One region of the Pseudomonas sp. p50(2008) genome, then DNA from elsewhere that is predicted to be linked to it. Evidence: riboswitches for the same ligand, from Rfam matches in the RefSeq annotation. Region 1 holds a riboswitch; each other region holds the start of a gene.

Region 1 (4,640 bases):
GATCTGGCGTTGCGCCAGGTCGGCAGCGGCAGTGCCGGGCAATTCAGGCGGCAGGCCCAGGGTTGGCGCGAGCACGAACGTGGCGTAACCGGCCAGGCCCCACAGCAAGCCTTGCGCGGTGCTATTGGGCGCACGCAGAGTGTAGAGGCCAGCGAGCATCAAGGCGAAACCAACCGCTACAACCAGGTTGCCACCGGTGGTGGACAGCACGCGCTGCCAGCCGTCTTGCGGCTCCCAGGCTTCGGCATCGTGGGCATGAGCGGCCATGGCGGTGCCGGTATGCTCATGGATTTCTACCGCGGCAGGCTCTGATTTTTCGTAGGTCTCGGCCTGCATAATCAGCGGAGCTACCCAGAAGCTCTGCAGCAGGGTCAGCAGCAGGGCGGCCAGCAGCCCGGTGAAACCTGCGGTTTGCGCAATACGCTTGATCATGTCGGCAGGTCTCAATGGCACGGGAATGCGGAGCTGTGACGGGTATCGTGGGCGGCGTTGTGCACCGCTTCGATGTGGGAGAACCCGGCAAAGTACACAAGGCATGCGCCCAGGATCGACGCACACAAGGCGGCGGTCAGGCGTTGAGTCAGGGTCGTTGTGCTGCTGGCGGTGTTGCTGCCGGTGGTGCTGATGGTCGACATGGCGCTTCCCTCTGGTCTGTCAGCGGGTGAATAGAGCGCATGGAAGATCCCTGCGAATCGGGCACGCAGAGATGCAACAGCGCCCGCCCACCGCGGGTTTGTTATTCAGTGAAGGTGAAAATCACTGTGTGTTGCGGGCCGGTCTCCGGGCTCACGAGGGGCTGGGGCTTCGCCTCAACCTGCAAGAATCACCTTCCCATGCCGAACTGCTGGCACAGTGGATTCGATTCTTCACTCGCTTACCGTTGCGGGGGCAGCACCGGACTGACATGGCCTTGAGTAAAGCACATGATTCACCGGTTTCCCGTTTCACCCTGTGAAGGGCACCCGTAACAAGGCGTGTAGGAGAGCATGGGCGGGGGTTTGGCGTCAATTGGCAAGGGTTCTCAACTCGGTATCGAATGAGAGGGGTTTACCTGTGGCGAGGGGATTTATCCCCGTTGGGTCGCGAAGCGGCCCCCAGCATTCTTTCAGGTATTCAACGCAGGCAGGTTTGGCGACGGCTTCGCCGCCGAACGGGGATAAATCCCCTCGCCACAGGGGCCGTGTTGCCTCACGAACATTGACCGGCCCCAAGACCATGCGTAGCCTTGCGCTTTCGAGGTTCTTCGGTATTTACCGAAGCTAAGAAGGGAACGCGGTTCAAGCCGCGGCTGCCCCCGCAACTGTGAACGGTGATGTTCGCTGCCACGCCACTGCAAACCGTGTCCAACGGGTTCGCGGGAAGGCGCAGCGAATGCCAGGCGAAACCGCCAGGCACGCCGTCAGCCAGGAGACCTGCCTCGAAACAGATTCTCACTACAACCGGGCGGGGTGATCCGGTGGCGAACTCTTCCGCGCGCGCACCTGTCGCAGCGATTGTCGTCCCGCATGCCCGCCACCTTGCCAAAGGGCATCCGATGAAAACACTGGCCAAACTCCCCGTCACCATCGTTACCGGCTTCCTCGGCTCGGGCAAGACCACCTTGCTGCGGCACATGCTCGACAACGCTCAGGGCCGGCGCATCGCCGTCATCGTCAACGAGTTTGGCGAGCTGGGCATCGACGGTGAAATTCTCAAGCAGTGCGCCATCGGCTGCACCGAAGAAGAAGCCAACGGCCGCGTCTATGAGCTGGCCAACGGTTGCCTGTGCTGCACCGTCCAGGAAGAATTTTTCCCGGTCATGCGCGAATTGGTTGCCCGTCGTGGTGACCTCGACCACATCCTTATTGAAACCTCCGGCCTGGCACTGCCCAAGCCATTGGTGCAAGCCTTCCAGTGGCCGGAAATCCGCAGCGCCTGCACCGTTGACGCGGTGATTACCGTGGTCGACAGCCCGGCCGTGGCGGCTGGCACCTTTGCCGCTTTCCCGGACCAGGTCGATGCCCAGCGCAAACTCGACCCGAACCTGGATCACGAGTCGCCGCTGCACGAATTGTTCGCCGACCAACTGGCCAGCGCCGACCTGGTGATCCTCAACAAGGCAGACCTGATCAGCCCTGAAGACCTGGCCCGTGTGCGCCTCGAAGTCGCCGAAGAACTGCCGCCCGCAGTCAAGGTCATCGAAGCCAGCAGCGGCCGCGTTCCGCTGGATGTGCTGATCGGCCTAGGCGCCGGTTCCGAAGAACACATCGACAGCCGCCACAGCCACCACGATCACCACCATGATGGTGAAGACGACCACGATCACGACGCTTTCGACTCTATTTCCATTGAACTGCCGCAAGCCGACGAAAGCCTGCTGATGGACGCGTTGACCCAACTGGTGGTCAAGCACGGCATTTTGCGAGTCAAAGGTTTCGCGGCGATTCCGAACAAGCCGATGCGTCTGCTGATTCAGGGCGTGGGCACGCGTTTCGACAAGCACTTCGACCGTCAGTGGGGCGCTGACGAAGCGCGCACCACGCGTCTGGTGTTGATCGGCCAGGCGTTGGACGCTGCTCAACTTGAAGCGCAGTTGCGCGCTGCGCTCAGCGTTTAACCCATGCACCTGCTCAGGACTCAGCCCGGCGGATTCGTCTCGGATGACAACATTGCCGACCTTGGACAAACCCCCGCCGAGCTGGTGATCCTGTGCAGCGGTGACTCCAGCCTGGCGTTGCTCGCCGAAGCGGCGCAGCAGCTGCCCGACGATTACCCGAGCGTACGCCTGGCCAACCCGATGCAGGTGCAGAATCACGCTTCGGTCGACCTGTATGTCGACGAAGTGCTGCGCCATGCCAAGGTGATCCTGATCTCGCTGCACGGCGGCATCGGCTACTGGCGTTATGGCGTCGAGCGGCTGGTGCAGTTGTCCGAGCAAGGGGTGCAGCTGATCCTGGTGCCCGGCGATGATCGCCCCGACCCGGAACTCAGCGACCTGAGCACAGTGGTTGCCGGCGACCGTGACCGGCTCTGGCAGTTTTTGCGTCAGGGCGGTCTGGGCAATGCGCTGGATTTTTTCCACTGCCTGGCCAATCGCTGGCTGGGGCGCGATTACGCCTGGTCCGAGCCGCAAACCCTGCCGCGCACGGCCATCTACCACCCTCATAAAAGCCCCGCCGATCTGAAGGACTGGCAAGCCGATTGGCAAGCCGATCAGCCGGTCGCCGCCGTGCTGTTTTACCGCTCGCATTTACAGGCGGCGAACACCGCGTTTATCGATGTGTTCTGCCAGCGCTTGCAGGCAGCGGGGTTAAACCCGTTGCCGATTGCGCTGGCCAGTTTGAAAGAGCCCGGCTGCCTGACGGCGGTCGAGGATTGGCTGGATGAGGTCGACGCCGGGGTGATTCTCAACACCACCGGTTTCGCCCAGTCCAGCCCTGAAGCACCGCATTTGCGACCGTTTCGCCGCAACATCCCGGTCATTCAGGCGATCTGTGCTCAAGACAACGAGCCGGGTTGGCGTGCCAGTGAACAGGGACTCGGCCCTAGGGATCTGGCGATGCACATTGCGCTGCCGGAACTCGACGGGCGAATCATCAGCCGGCCGATCAGCTTCAAGGACCTGGCCTGGCGCAGCGAACGCAGTCAATCGGACGTGGTGTGTTACCGGGCGCAACCCGAACGCATGGATTTCGTCGCCGAACTGGCGCGGCGCTGGATCGATCTGGCGCGGGTGCCGAACGGCGAAAAACGCATCGCGCTGATTCTGGCCAACTACCCGACCCGGGACGGACGCATCGGCAACGGCGTCGGTCTTGATACACCGGCCGCTGCACTGAACATCCTGCGCGCGTTGCACACAGAAGGTTATCCGTTGCCTGCCGAACTGCCGGACAGCGGCACTGCGCTGATCCAGCAACTGCTTGGCGGCGTCAGCAACGACCTTGACACGATCGACCAGCGTCCGTGCCAGCAAAGCCTGGGGCTGGATGATTATTGGCTGATGTTCAACGCATTGCCCGAGGCCAACCGAGAAGCTGTCCTGGAACGTTGGGGGGCGCCGCAAAACGACCCGATGTTCCGCAGCGGCCGAATGATGATCGCCGGCCTGCGTTTCGGCCTGACGTTCGTCGGTATTCAACCGGCGCGGGGCTATCAGGTTGATCCCAGCGCGGTCTATCACGACCCCGACCTGGTGCCGCCGCACGGTTACCTGGCGTTCTATTTCTGGTTGCGCAACACCTATGGCGCTCATGGGGTTATTCACGTCGGCAAGCATGGCAACCTCGAATGGCTGCCGGGCAAGGGCGTCGGGCTGTCGGAAAACTGCTGGCCGGACGCACTGCTCGGGCCGCTGCCGAACATCTATCCGTTCATTGTCAACGACCCGGGCGAGGGGGCTCAGGCCAAGCGGCGCACTCAAGCGGTGATCATCGATCATTTGATGCCGCCGCTGACCCGCGCCGAAACCTACGGGCCGCTGCGCAACCTCGAATTGCTCGCCGACGAGTATTACGAAGCGCAGTTGCTGGACCCACGCCGGGCGCGGGAGCTGCAGCGCGACATCCTGCAACTGGTGCGCGATACCCACATCGACCGTGAACTGCAACTGGACGAAAAGCTCAACAGCGATGCCGATGCGGCGATCTGGTTGCCGCGGC
Region 2 (4,640 bases), on a different contig from region 1:
ATTGAATCTGGCCACGCAAGGCCCGGTCGCTGATGCGAATGAAACGCCAAGGCTGCATCAAGCCTACACTGGGCGCCTGGTGGGCGGCCTGTAGCAAGCGTTGCAGCTGTTGGGGCTCGACGGTGCCACCGCTGAAGTGGCGCATGTCGCGGCGCTCGGCGATGGCTCGGTAGACCGCATCGCGTTCGGCTTCAGAAAATGTGTTGTCGGTCATGTCCTGTTCGCTGGCAAGCCAGCTTCCACAAGGAGCAGGTGATCAACCGTGGAAGCCGGATTGCCCGCGATGGCTACTTCACGGTCAGGCGCAAACAGCGCAGCAATGGCGGACGGATTCGACGGAAAATAAAAATGCACGTAAGAAGCCGTCATCCGCCCCTCACGATAAACCGCTTCGGCCCCGCGCCCACCGTTCGGGCTCAGCCCACGGGCGATCGGCTGCAGCTCGGTGCTGGTCAAAGAGTGGTGATAGGTATGCCCGCGCAGTGAGCCTTCGGGCAAATCGACCGCTTGCAACGCCAGCGCGGCCAGACGCTTTTGCATCACTGCATCTCCCGCCAACAAGCCGACCAGCTCGGCGCGCGTGCCATCGACATCGGTCAATGAATCGAGCAGGTACAGCATGCCGCCACACTCGGCCAGCAGCGGTTTACCAGCGCTATGATGAGCACGAATCGCATCCATCATCGAGGTGTTCTGAGACAGCGCTACATGGTGCAATTCCGGATAACCGCCTGGCAGATACAGGCTGTCCGCTTCGGGCAAATGGGCGTCCCGGATCGGCGAGAAAAACAGCAACTCGGCACCCATGGCCCTCAGCAAATCCAGACTCGCTCCATAGGTGAAAGCGAACGCTTCATCACGGGCCACGGCAATCCGCACGCCCGCCAGCAAAGGCTCGGCGACGATCACATCCGGCGCAGCAAATTCCACGGCCGGGGGCAACGCGACTTCGCAACTGCCGGCCAGTGCATCGGCGGCGGCATCGAGGCGCAGGTCCAGGTCATTCAATTCACCCGCTTGCACCAGGCCGAGATGCCGGCTCGGCAATTCGATCCCGGTTTCCCGGGACAATGCACCGTACCAACGCAACCCTTCCGTCAGGCTGCCTTCGAGCAACTGCGCATGGCGCACCGTACCGACCCGATTAGCCAATACGCCGGCAAACGGCAAGTCCGGCTGATAGCGCGCCAGCCCCAAGGCCAGCGCACCAAAGGTCTGCGCCATGGCCGTGCCGTCGATCACGGCCAGCACCGGCACACCGAAATGCCGCGACAGATCGGCACTGGACGGCGTGCCGTCGAACAGCCCCATGACGCCTTCAATGAGGATCAGGTCTGCCTCACCCGCGGCTTCCCACAGGAGCCGACGGCTGTCCTGCTCGCCAACCATCCACATGTCCAGTTGATAGACCGGCGCACCGCTGGCGCGCTCGAGAATCATCGGGTCCAGAAAGTCCGGGCCGCACTTGAACACCCGGACCTTGCGCCCCTGATTGCGATGCAAACGAGCCAGTGCAGCGGTGACGGTGGTCTTGCCCTGACCGGACGCCGGCGCGGCGATGAGTACCGCGGGGCAATGACGGGGTTGATTCACAATTCGACGCCTTTTTGCGCTTTGATCCCGGCCTGGAACGCATGCTTGATCACGCCCATTTCAGTGACGGTATCAGCCAGTTCAATCATTTCCGGCTTGGCGCCGCGCCCGGTTACCACCACGTGCTGCATCGGCGGGCGAGCCTGCAAATCGCTGAGTACCTGATCGAGGTCGAGGTAGCCGTGCTTGAGCGCGATGTTCAACTCGTCCAGCACCACCAGACCAATCGACGGATCGCGCAACAATTCACGAGAAACTGACCACGCCGCTTCGGCAGCAGCAATGTCACGCTGACGGTCCTGGGTTTCCCAGGTGAAACCTTCGCCCATCACATGAAAACGCACCTGCTCCGGAAAGCGGCGGAAGAACAGTTCTTCACCGGTGCTGTTACGCCCCTTGATGAACTGCACCACACCACACTGCATACCGTGCCCCATGGACCGGGCAAGCATGCCGAACGCCGAGCTGCTTTTGCCCTTGCCGTTGCCGGTGAGCACCAGCAGCAGGCCGCATTCATTCGGGGAGTTGGCGATGCGTTCGTCGATCACGGCTTTTTTGCGCAACATGCGCGCCAGGTGGCGTTCGTCGCGATCAGGGGTATCAGTCATGGGAAAGCTCTCCGTTGGGGCTGGATAACGGCGGGCAGGCACAAGAATAGACGGCAAAAAGCCTGGCATCGCCCACCGTGATGCCGCTGGATGGATCAGGCCGGTCTCCGGGCTCATGAGCGGCTTGACGCCGAACTGCGCGCCTTCCCATGCCGATAATCGACACAGTGGCACAAGGCGCAGTTTTTACTCATTTACCGTTGCGGGGGCAGCGCCGGGATCGCGAAGCTTCGTGCAACAAAGCGATCACTCACCGGCTTCCCTGTTTCACTCTGTCGACGACGTCACAGAGCACCTGAAACAAGCCGCGAAGGTTAGAGGGTTGGGGGTGGAGCGTCAATTAAAGACGGGACTTGTCTGCGCGATTAACTGCCGCAGATCGTTTGATTGATTGTGCCCTGTTGAACCATCGCACATTTGCGCTTCTCTACTGATCAGGTCAATGCATTTAAAGGGAAGATCAGCATGCGCAAACCCCAGTTCGCTCTCGTCATCGCGCTCGCCGGAGGTCTCGTCGCCTGCGGTGAAACCTCCAGCCTGCAAGTCTCCGACGGCACCGGTCCGTCACCGAAGTTGCCAGAACCGAACAAGACCCTGATACCGACGGTGAACATCGCCCCGGCCGTTGGCTGGGCTGACGGTGCCAAACCGACAGCCGCGGCCGGCACTCAGGTGGCCGCATTTGCCGAAGGGCTCGATCACCCACGCTGGCTCTACGTGCTGCCCAATGGTGACGTGCTGGTGGCAGAAACCAACGCGCCGCCAAAACCCGATGATGGCAAAGGCATAAAAGGCTGGGTCATGAAGACCGTCATGGGACGCGCGGGGGCCGGCGTCCCGAGTCCGAATCGCATCACGCTGCTGCGGGACAAGGATCACGACGGCATCGCTGAAACCCGCACCGTGTTTCTGGAGAACCTGAATTCGCCCTTCGGCATGACCCTGGTCGGCAATGACCTGTATGTCGCCGACACCGACCGCTTGTTGCGTTTCCACTATGCAGACGGTGACACGGCGATCAAATCGCAACCGATCAAAGTGGTCGATTTGCCGGGTGGCACGCTGAACCACCACTGGACTAAAAACGTTATCGCCAGCAAGGATGGCAGCAAGCTTTACGTCACCGTAGGCTCCAACAGCAACGTCGCGGAAAACGGAATGGACAAGGAAGAAGGTCGCGCGGCCATTTGGGAAGTTGATCGCGCGACAGGCAATCACCGTATTTTCGCTTCCGGCCTGCGCAATCCCAACGGCATGGCCTGGGAGCCGAATAGTGGCGCGTTATGGACCGCGGTCAACGAGCGTGACGAAATCGGCAGTGACTTGGTGCCGGACTACATCACCTCGGTCAAGGACGGTGCCTTTTATGGCTGGCCGTTCAGCTATTACGGCCAGCATGTAGACGTTCGCGTTGAGCCACAAAACCCTGATCTGGTGGCCAAGGCGATTGCTCCAGATTACGCGGTAGGCCCACACACCGCCTCCCTCGGCCTGACGTTTGCGCAAGGCAACACACTGCCAGCCCAGTTCAAGGAAGGCGCGTTCATTGGCCAGCACGGCTCATGGAATCGCAAGCCGCACAGCGGGTACAAAGTGATTTTCGTGCCGTTCAGCGCAGGCAAGCCTACTGGGCAGCCGATCGATGTGCTGACTGGCTTCCTTAATGAAGACGAAAAAGCCATGGGCCGGCCAGTGGGTGTGGTGATCGATCAGCAGGGTTCATTGCTGGTGGCAGATGACGTAGGAAACAAGGTTTGGCGGGTGTCGGCAGTTAAATAAGGTCAAAAAAAATCGCAGCTTTCGGCAGCTTCTGGGGACGTAGGTTCGTCCATTCAGATGCTGCAGACAGCTGCGATTTTTCTATCCAACGTAATCTTTTTGGGCGCAACGGACGTCTGTTACGGATTGCGTGCCAGGTGTTCCGGCTGCAGGACTCGCTTGGCGCTCAGGTATGCCTTCTGCCAATAAGCCTTGGACAGGCTGTCCAGCTTCACCGTACCGCCAGTGGCTGGCGCATGAACGAAGCGGCCTTCACCCACATAGATCCCGGCATGGCTGACCTGGGAACCACCGTTGGTGGCGAAAAAGATCAGATCCCCGGTTTGCAGACCTTCCTTGCCTACGCTGGCGGCCTGCATGCCGATCATCTCGCGGGTGGTACGCGGCAGGGTAATACCGGCGACATCATGGTAGACGTAGCCAATCAGTCCGCTGCAATCAAACCCCGAGTCCGGCGTGTTGCCGCCCCAGCGATAAGGCGTTCCCACCAGGCCCAACGCACGAAACAGCACGTCTTCCGCCTCAGGCGAAAAAGGTTGGGCAGGGCCAAATACGATGGGAGCGCGAATAACCGGCGCGGCTGGCGGTGGAGTGCGGCTGGCGCAAGCGCTGAGCAACGCTGCGAAAAGCAAGAGGGTGAGGCGGGCCGACGTCGTCATA
Region 3 (4,640 bases), on a different contig from region 1:
TTGGCGAGGGTGAAATGGATGGTGGAGGCGTATTCCTGATTAGCCACACCACTTCACCCTGTAGCAGCTGCCGATCCCACCACCGTCCCCTGTAGCAGCTGCCGAGCCTGCGAGGCTGCGTTCGGCTGCGCAGCAGTCGCAATCCGGGAGATACGGTTTACCTGAAAGAATGCGGACCCAGGATTTACGACTGCTTCGCAGCCGAACGCAGCCTCGCAGGCTCGGCAGCTGCTACAGGTTTTGCGGTTGCTGCAGATGCGCAAGATCAGGCAACCGGAGCACTGCGAAACCGCAGAATCCGCGCACCGTCATAAGGATCAATCAGATAGTGCGCCTGCACCCCAAATGTGTCCTGCAGGCGTTGCGGAGTCAGCACTTCAAACGGATTACCCAACGCCACCAGCCGGCCTCGCTCCAGCACCGCCAGGCGATCACAGCCGAGTGCCTGATTGAGATCGTGAAGGGCGATCACCGTCGTCACCGGCAGCGCATGCACCACTTGCAAAATCGCCAGCTGGTGCTGGATGTCCAGGTGATTGGCCGGTTCGTCCAGCAACAGAATGTGCGGTCGCTGGGCCAGGGCGCGGGCGATGTGCACGCGCTGCCGTTCGCCCCCCGACAAGCTGCGCCAGGTACGGGTTTTCAAGTGGGTGGCATCGACATCATGCAGCGCTTGCTGGACGATCGCGTCGTCCTCGCGCGACCACGGACGCAACGCCGACAGCCAGGGCGTTCTTCCCAGTGAAACGGCATCGAGCACACTGATCGAATCATCGGTATCCGCCTGCTGCTCAACCACAGCAAGGATCTGCGCGACCGTGCGGCGCGACAAGTCCTTGAGGCGCTGTTCACCCAGCCGGACCTCGCCCCGAGTGGGCACCCGCACACCCGCGAGCAGCTTGAGCAGGGTGGATTTGCCCGAGCCGTTCGGCCCGACGACACCCAGGGTTTCTCCGCGCCGAATGTCCAGGTGGATGTCGTGCAGCAGCTGCGCATCACGGACATTGAAGCCCAGCCCCGTACAGCTCAATACAGACTCACCGGCACTCATCGCGCATTCCTCCGACCGACCAGGATCAGCGCAAACACCGGCGCACCCACCAGCGCGGTAATCACCCCGACCGGGATGACCTGGCCCTTGATCAACGTCCTCGACAGCACGTCAGCGGCAATCAGGAACAGCGCACCTCCGAGCGCGCTGTAAGGCAGCAAGCGCGCATGTCGAGTCCCCAGCAGCAGGCGCACGGCATGGGGAATCACCAGCCCGACGAACCCGATGGAGCCGACAATCGACACCATCACCGCCGTCACCAGCGCCGCGCACCCCACCAGCAAAAACTGCACCCGGCGTACCGCAATGCCGAGCGACGCAGCGGAGTCGACACCAAACGTGAAGGCGTCCAGCGCTCGCCGGTGCCACAGGCACACCGCGAGACCGAGCAACGCCACGGGCACCGACAACCACACCGATGGCCAGCGCACGCCACTCAGATTGCCCAGCAGCCAGAACATGATGCCGCGCGCCTGTTCGGAACTGGCCGACTTGGTGATCAGAAACGCCGTGAGCGCATTGAACAACTGCGAGCCGGCGATTCCCGCCAGAATGATCTGCCCGGTGCCACTGGACGATCCGCTGACACGCGCCAGCAGAATCACCAGGGCAAAGGCCGCAACCGCGCCGGCGAACGCCCCGGCGGACAACGAAACCGCGCCAGCCCCCACACCCAGCAACGCCACCAGCACGGCACCTGTGGACGCGCCGGCGGAGATGCCGAGCAGGTAAGGATCAGCCAACGGATTGCGCAACAACGACTGCAGGATCACCCCGCAAGTCGCCAGCCCGGCGCCACAGGCAGCGGCCACCAGTGCGCGGGTCAGGCGGTAGTTCCAGACGATGCCTTCGTCGATGGGATCAAGCACATGCCCGGCCGCCCACAGCTTGTTGGCCAACACCTGGAACACCACGCCCGGCTCGATCGGCGTTTCACCAATGGCCACGCCAGCGATCACTGCCAGCAGCAGTGTCACGAACGCCAGCAGCGTGCGAATCAACGTCCTGGTCATTGCGGCAGGTCGTAGCCATTGATGGCGGTCGCCAGTGTTTCAAGGCCATCGAACATTCTGACGCTGGCCTGCATCGCCATGGCGTCGAGGATAATGATCCGGTTGTTTTTCACCGCGTCCATGTTGCGCGTCACCGGGTCACTGCGCAGGAATTGCAGTTTCTTTTCATGATCGTCAGCAGGGAATCGTCGGCGGTCCATACGTGCAATCACCAGGAACGTCGGGTTGGCCTTGGCGATGGTTTCCCAGCCCACAGTCGGCCATTCCTCGTTGGACTCAACGACGTTGCGCACGCCCAAGGTGTTGAGCATGAAATCCGGGATGCCCTTGTGGCCGGCGACGTACGGGTCGATGTCGAGGCTGGCGCTGGAGAACCAGAACAGCGCGCTGGTGTGCTTCAGGTCCTTGTTCTGCACCGTGGCCATCGACTTCGCCAGGCTGGCCTTGAGTTCGGCGTTCAACTGCTCGCCACGGGCCTGAACATCAAAGATCTGCGCCAATTGGCTGATGCTTTTGTAGATGCTGTCGATGCGAAACGCCTCCAGCCGCGTGCCATCGGCGCCGACCAGGTTGTCTTTGGCTTCGCAATCGGAGGGCATCAGGTAGGTCGCAATATTCAGCTCATGAAACTGCTCGCGAGTGCCCACTGCGCCTTGCGGACCGACCATCCATTCCAGCTCCACCGCCACCAGTTCAGGACGTTTGCCGATCACCGCTTCGAAACTCGGCTCGTTGTCGGCCAGGCGTTCGATCTTGTCGTTCTCGGCTTTGTACGTGGCCAGGACATCGTTGAACCACAGCGATGTGCCGACCAGCTTGTCGCTCAAACCCATGGCATAGAGCATTTCAGTGCCGGCCTGGCCAATGGTCACGGCCCGGACAGGCGCGTGCTGGAACGTCAGCGTGCTGCCGCAGTTTTCGACGGTGAGGGGGTACTGAGTCGGGGTCGCCTGGGCGAGGGCACAAAAGCCCAGGCCCGATAGGAGGGTGGAGAGGAGGGTGGCGAAGCGGGGCAGCAGCATGGGGCGATCTCCATTTGAACCGTACAGGGGAGCCGAGGTATACGGTCTGGAAACACATCATCGAACGCTGCTGCAAAGGCAGTGCAAGGCCGATCACCGAAGTGACGCACGCGGCAAGGATGTCCTTCCCGGACACCCCGCCGGTTAGTGATTTGCTTGGCCGGCAGGTCTCCTGACTGATGCGTCATCGCCTGGCCCCGGCCTTCCCGGGGATGATCCCAGTGGCGTTCGTGGAGCAGGCTCAGCATCTACAGTTGCGGGGGCAGTTCCGTTTGATGCTGTGTGAGCATCACGGATTCCCTATTAATCCCATGTGGAAACCGGCGGCGGCATGGTAGTCGATCAGACCGTCCGAGGGGAACCTGTCTAACCCCGATGCACCCAGATCCACTGTAGGAGCAAAGCGTGCTCGCGATGGCGTCCTCATGAACGACCGTTTTTTCCGGATGTACCCCGATCAACTGTAGGAGTGAGCCTGCTCGCGATGACGGCCTCATGGCCGATGAGTATCCCCTGATGCACCCGGATCAAACTGTGGGAGCTGGCTTGCCAGCGATGGCGGCCTGACAGCCGATGAGTATCTCCCTGATGTACTCGGATCAAACTGTGGGAGCTGGCCTGCCGGCGATGGCGCCCTCATAGCCGATCGATATTTGCTGATGTACCCGATCAAACTGTGGGAGCTGGCTTGCCAGCGATGGCGGCCTGATCGGCGGTGAGATTCTTGCTGGTGTCCATATCCATTTCTGCGGTTACGGCGGCTATTGGTTTCGCCCTTACGGCGAGTCACTTGGAAGAGCCCCAAGTAACCAAGGGCTCTTGCCCCTTTCGTGCGGTGCCTCGCTGAGGCTCGGCATACCCTCGCTCCGGTCCTGCTCCGTGGGCCCGCCGCCATCGGCCATCCATGGCCGGGGGCGGCTAACCCGGCATCCATGCCGGGTTGCCCACTGCGCAGAACCTGCGCTCGGCCTTACGAGGGGGCAAGAAGATCAAAAGCAAATCAAAAGCAGATCAAGTGCAGATCAAGTGCAGATCAGAAGCCGACCGAACTGCGTTTTTTCCACGTATTGGGTGCGTTTGCCGTAGGCCTCAATCACTCACCTTGATCGCCTCAACATCCCCCAAAGCGCTGTAATGCTTACGCAGCTTGCGCAGTTCCCGACTGCCCATTTTGTCCAATGACAAAGTCGCGTTCTGTGCCTCCTGAGTGGCTCGAATCAACTCGTCGATTTTCAGATGCAAGATATCGTTGTCGCGGTTTTGGGTGTTCTGGATGAGGAAGACCATCAGGAACGTGATGATCGTGGTGGAGGTGTTGATGATCAGTTGCCACGTGTCGTTGTAGTGGAAATAGGGACCTGTGAGCGCCCATACGATGATCAGGACAATGGCGGTGAGGAAGGTTTTTGAGCTGCCGGCTCGATTGGAGAGTGCCTGGCAGAATTGTGCGAATTTCATGAATGCCTACTCTTGCGATGGTCAGTGATAGACCGCAGTGATTCTTTGAAATTCTTTTTACTTCTCCTTTGTCCGTGAGCGTTTCCTCCCGTGTAT

What was found. A riboswitch is a leader RNA that binds a small molecule or an ion and turns the genes downstream of it on or off. The one in region 1 is predicted to bind cobalamin.
Region 2: linked by a shared signal. The riboswitch ahead of cobO (cob(I)yrinic acid a,c-diamide adenosyltransferase) and the one ahead of cobW (cobalamin biosynthesis protein CobW) in region 1 are both predicted to bind cobalamin.
Region 3: linked by a shared signal. The riboswitch ahead of H7698_RS17830 (ABC transporter substrate-binding protein) and the one ahead of cobW (cobalamin biosynthesis protein CobW) in region 1 are both predicted to bind cobalamin.

What each region holds. Positions count from the first base shown of each region.
Region 1 is NZ_JACMYF010000005.1:256,152-260,791, forward strand. Features, by position in the region: gene H7698_RS15895 (CbtA family protein) at 1-432, opposite strand, end outside; gene H7698_RS15900 (CbtB domain-containing protein) at 444-635, opposite strand; cobalamin riboswitch at 755-981, opposite strand; cobalamin riboswitch at 1,220-1,434, shown strand; gene cobW (cobalamin biosynthesis protein CobW) at 1,535-2,596, shown strand; gene cobN (cobaltochelatase subunit CobN) at 2,600-4,640, shown strand, end outside.
Region 2 is NZ_JACMYF010000001.1:808,198-812,837, forward strand. Features, by position in the region: gene bluB (5,6-dimethylbenzimidazole synthase) at 1-214, opposite strand, end outside; gene H7698_RS03610 (cobyrinate a,c-diamide synthase) at 211-1,593, opposite strand; gene cobO (cob(I)yrinic acid a,c-diamide adenosyltransferase) at 1,590-2,201, opposite strand; cobalamin riboswitch at 2,283-2,515, opposite strand; gene H7698_RS03620 (PQQ-dependent sugar dehydrogenase) at 2,667-3,980, shown strand; gene H7698_RS03625 (C40 family peptidase) at 4,100-4,639, opposite strand.
Region 3 is NZ_JACMYF010000006.1:127,134-131,773, reverse strand. Features, by position in the region: gene H7698_RS17845 (aminotransferase-like domain-containing protein) at 1-39, shown strand, start outside; gene H7698_RS17840 (ABC transporter ATP-binding protein) at 266-1,051, opposite strand; gene H7698_RS17835 (FecCD family ABC transporter permease) at 1,048-2,064, opposite strand; gene H7698_RS17830 (ABC transporter substrate-binding protein) at 2,061-3,086, opposite strand; cobalamin riboswitch at 3,232-3,426, opposite strand; gene H7698_RS17825 (low affinity iron permease family protein) at 4,176-4,544, opposite strand.